DNA from 2 places in the Exercitatus varius genome. Region 1 is predicted to be linked to the other one. Evidence: riboswitches for the same ligand, from Rfam matches in the RefSeq annotation. Region 1 holds a riboswitch; the other holds the start of a gene.
The links. Region 1 has a riboswitch for thiamine pyrophosphate ahead of thiM (hydroxyethylthiazole kinase). Riboswitches for the same ligand answer to the same signal wherever they lie in the genome.

Region 1 (2,203 bases):
AATTTGACCGCACTTTTGTTTTTTAGGCGTAAAATATTATTGTCGTAATCGGTTACGGAGGAAAACATGGCAAACAAAAGTCTAACACGGCAAATATTCGACTATGTGCTGACACAATACGGTTCGCAGCCGGAATATTTATGGAAAACCTATCCCGATTACGCGGTTTTGCGCCATCAGGATAATCGCAAATGGTACGCCATTGTCATGAACGTACCGAAAGCCAAACTGGGACTGGCGGGAACGGAGGCCATCGATGTCATGAACGTAAAATGCTCGCCGGAAATTCTCAGCACATTCCTCGCCCAGGACGGCTTTCTGCCTGCCTATCACATGAATAAATCCCATTGGCTGACCGTCCGCCTCGACGGTTCGGTGGATAATGACACAATTTTCTTTTTACTAAACGCCAGCTTCGATTTAACCGCCACCCGGCAAACCAAAAAACGGCTCGGTATCGCCCGTTATACGGAATGGATCGTGCCCGCCAACCCGAAATATTATGATGTGGAAAAAGATCTGCGCGAAGGCGGCGAAATTCTTTGGAAACAAAGCAATAATGTGGCGCCGGACGACATTGTGTATATTTATGTCACCGCGCCGACGGCGGCAATCCGTTACAAATGTTTGGTGTTGGAGGTAAACATTCCGTATCGCCGACGCCATGATCATTTGCAAATAAAACGGGTGATGAAAATTCGCTGCTTAAAAGAATACGACAAAACATTGATTCCCCGCGCCAAAATGGCGCAATTCGGCGTTTCCGCAGTGCGAGGCCCGCGTCATATGCCTTACGGCTTAAAGCAGGAAATTGATTTGATAAGCGATGAGTAACGTAAAAGTGCGGTCAAATTTTTCATTGTTTTTGTGAGCCGTCTCACAATTTTTACAAGTCGTTTTGCCTTTTCGCTCAAATCGGATTAAACTGAGCGCCATTAGTCGGGGTGCTGCATTTTGCGGCTGAGATAATACCCGTGAACCTGACACAGCTAATACTGGCGTAGGAAACTAATTGCAACCTTCTAAGGTCGGATTTCCGGCAGAATCGCCTGCCGCCTTCCATTAAATCAATTTTTCCTTTCCCCCAGATTGCCGGTCAATTTCATTTTGAATACGAAAGGAAACGCTATGCAATCCCATTATTTACCTCTTGTTCGCAGCCAAACGCCGCTTGTTCACTGCATGATTAATCTTGTAGTCACCAATTTTTCCGCCAACGGTTTGCTGGCATTGGGCGCTTCGCCTTTTATGTCCGTTACGCCGGAAGAAATTGCTGAAATTCAGAATTTCGCTCAAGCGCTATTGATTAATATCGGCACAATCAACGAAACCGATGCCAAAGCCATGCTGATTGCAGGCAAGGCCGCTAACAAAGCGGGTGTGCCCGTCGTATTAGATCCCGTAGGCGTCGGAGCCACCGCCTTTCGGCAAAAAATCATCAAACAACTGCTGGCCGAAATTAATTTTGCCGTAATCCGCGGGAATGCGGCGGAAATCGCTTTTCTGGCCGGAATAAACTGGCAAGGAAAAGGCGTCGATGCCGTAACCGGCGGCGATGCTGCCGATTTAAGTCGTCTTGCGAAAACCGTTGCACAAAAATATCGATGTATTACCGCTTTAAGCGGTGAAATCGATTTTATTAGTGACGGTAAAAATGTTCGCCAAATTCAAAATGGTACACAGTTATTCCGGAAAGTGACAGGGTCGGGATGCTTATTGGGCGCCGTAATCGGTGCATTTTTAGGCGTTGCGCAACCCGCCGATTATTTTGCCGCCAGCATTGAAGCCTGTGCGGTGTACGCCGTCGCCGGCGAACTTGCCGCTCGGGATCTGAGCCGTGAATCCGGCACCTTTGCAATAAATTTTATCAATCGGTTAGGGACAATTGATGCGCTCCAACTTGCCGATAAAGCACGAATCAGTGAAATATAAGGAGCAAAATATGACCATACCGCAAGTTCTGACTATTGCCGGTTCCGACAGTGGCGGCGGCGCCGGTATTCAGGCGGATCTCAAAACGTTCCAAATGCGCGGCGTATTCGGCACTTCAGTCATTACCGCCGTTACCGCACAAAACACTTTAGGCGTTTTCGCGATTCATCCCGTTCCGCGGGCGATCATTCAGGCTCAGCTAAAAGCGGTGGCGGAAGATTTCACTCTTTCCGCAGTGAAAATAGGTATGCTGGGCAATGCCGAGATCATC
Region 2 (2,203 bases), on a different contig from region 1:
ATTGCTTAACCGTCGCGTCCGTCGGCACGGATAACGTTTGCGCCGTCGGATTAGCCTTTAAGGTTTCCGCCTTTAATTGATCAAAAGGCGGTTCGATTGGCGTGGAAATCGACGATAACATGACGTTTTTCGAAATGATGATTTTCTGCGCCTCGGCCGAAAGCAGAAAGCCAATAAAATCATCGGCACAGGCATGATTTTTACCGGCAATCTTCGCCGCCGTGTCGAACTGGTATAGACCGTCGCCGTTAAATTGTGCGGCGACGTACTGATCCTGCCTATCTTTCAGCAAATGATAAATCGGCGAGGTATTATGGCTGAACACCACATCCGCTTCGCCTTTCAAAAAGGCGCCGTAGGTTTCCGTCCAGCCTTTGCCCACCGTCACCGTGTGTTTTGCAAGCCGCTGCCACGCGGTTTGGATTTGCTCCGGCGGATAAACGGCGTTCATCCAGACCACAAAACCGCGCCCCATGCTGCTGGTGCGCGGATCCTGATAAATCACGCGCAAATCCTGTCGCTCCACCAGTTCTTTCAGGCTTTGCGGGGGATTTTTCAGTTTGTTTTTATCGTAAATAAAGGCGAACCGCCCGAATTCATAAGGAATAAATCTTTGATTCTTCCAGCTGAACGGCAGAGAAAGTGCGGTCAAATTTATTGAAGTTTTTTCAAATAATCCCGTTTTTTCCGCCGCGTCGAACTGAAAATTATCCAATCCCACCACCACATCGGCTTTGGTCTTTTTGCCTTCCAAACGCAGGCGGTTCAGCATGGTGTTGCGTCCGTCAAAGACTTGATAATTCACTCGGCATTGAGGATAAGCCCGTTCAAAACTGGCTTTCACCTCGCCGCCCGGGCCCCAGTCCGCGCCGAAAAATTCTTCCGTATAAACCTGTAACGGCGCATTGGCGGCGGCATTCAACGCGGAAAATGCAAAAACGGAAAGCAGTGAAAAAATAATGAGCTTTTTAAGCATAAAAAAATCCTTTGGCAAGCATTTTGCAAACAACAAAGGAATTTAAGTGCGGTCAAATTTTAGACTGTTTTTCAACAAATTGACGTTTCTCAAATCCCTACGCAGATATTAATCAGTTCAGGTTCTACGGGTATTTTCTCAGCTTTTTCCGGCTGTCGCCGCGGCAAGCACCCCGATGAGAACATGCCGAGTGTAAATCTTCATTCGTCGATACGCAAGCAATAATCCGTTTGCAGCGACGGAATTTTGCTTCTAAAATCCCAACCGTAACAGGAGAAAAACATGCTAGCCACTTTACGTAAAATTTCAAACCGACTGTTTCGCCTTGCGATTAACAAAAAATTACAACGACGATTAACCAATCACCGCATGTCGGTGATTGCCAGTAATTGCAACGGCGCGCTGATTCTGCACGATTTAAAGGAAGCGTTCCGTTCGCCTTTCGTGAATTTATATCTGGAGCCGGCGGATTTTATCCGTTATTTGCAAAATCCCCGTCATTATCAGCAAACCGAACCGGTTTTCGAACAGACGGATAAGCCTTATCCCGTGGCCAAACTGGACGATATTCGACTTTACTTTGTGCATTATCATTCCGAACGGGAAGCGCGCGAAAAATGGCTGAGCCGTTCAACCCGTATCGATTGGGATAATCTGTTTGTGATGATGACGGATCGCGATGGTTGCACGCAGCAAAACATCGCGGATTTCGATGCGTTGCCTTATCCGAACAAAGTGATTTTCACGCACAAAGCTTATCCGCAATTCGCTTCCGCTTATCATATCCGCGGTTTTGAAAATCAGTCTGAAGTGGGCGATTTATTTGAATTCTCCGGCTGGTTCGGCCAAAAATATTACGATCAATTCGATTATGTGGCGTGGTTTAACCGAAATCATGGTTAAACCAGCGACAAAATTACTGCAATTTTTATCAAAAACGCATAGAATAGCCCACAAGTTTGCACGACGGAAAATTTCTTGCTAAAGTGCGGTCCGATTTATGCTAGTTTTAGGAAACAAAAATGAGCCAAGAATACCTGGATTTTGAATTACCCATCGCCGAGTTAGAAGCGAAAATTGAATCCCTGCGCGCCGTTTCCGGTCAGGATAACGAAATTAATCTTGATGACGAGATCAAACGCCTGCAGAAAAAAAGCGAAGAACTGACCAAAAAAACCTTCGCTAATTTAGATGCATGGCAAATTTCCCGCATGGCCCGCCATCCAA

Region 2: linked by a shared signal. The riboswitch ahead of thiB (thiamine ABC transporter substrate binding subunit) and the one ahead of thiM (hydroxyethylthiazole kinase) in region 1 are both predicted to bind thiamine pyrophosphate.

The regions. Positions count from the first base shown of each region.
Region 1 is NZ_JARQTO010000001.1:258,812-261,014, reverse strand. Features, by position in the region: gene P7M01_RS01225 (MmcQ/YjbR family DNA-binding protein) at 67-834, shown strand; TPP riboswitch at 931-1,024, shown strand; gene thiM (hydroxyethylthiazole kinase) at 1,129-1,932, shown strand; gene thiD (bifunctional hydroxymethylpyrimidine kinase/phosphomethylpyrimidine kinase) at 1,943-2,203, shown strand, end outside.
Region 2 is NZ_JARQTO010000010.1:16,546-18,748, forward strand. Features, by position in the region: gene thiB (thiamine ABC transporter substrate binding subunit) at 1-976, opposite strand, end outside; TPP riboswitch at 1,053-1,161, opposite strand; gene P7M01_RS08080 (DUF1919 domain-containing protein) at 1,259-1,879, shown strand; gene accA (acetyl-CoA carboxylase carboxyl transferase subunit alpha) at 1,999-2,203, shown strand, end outside.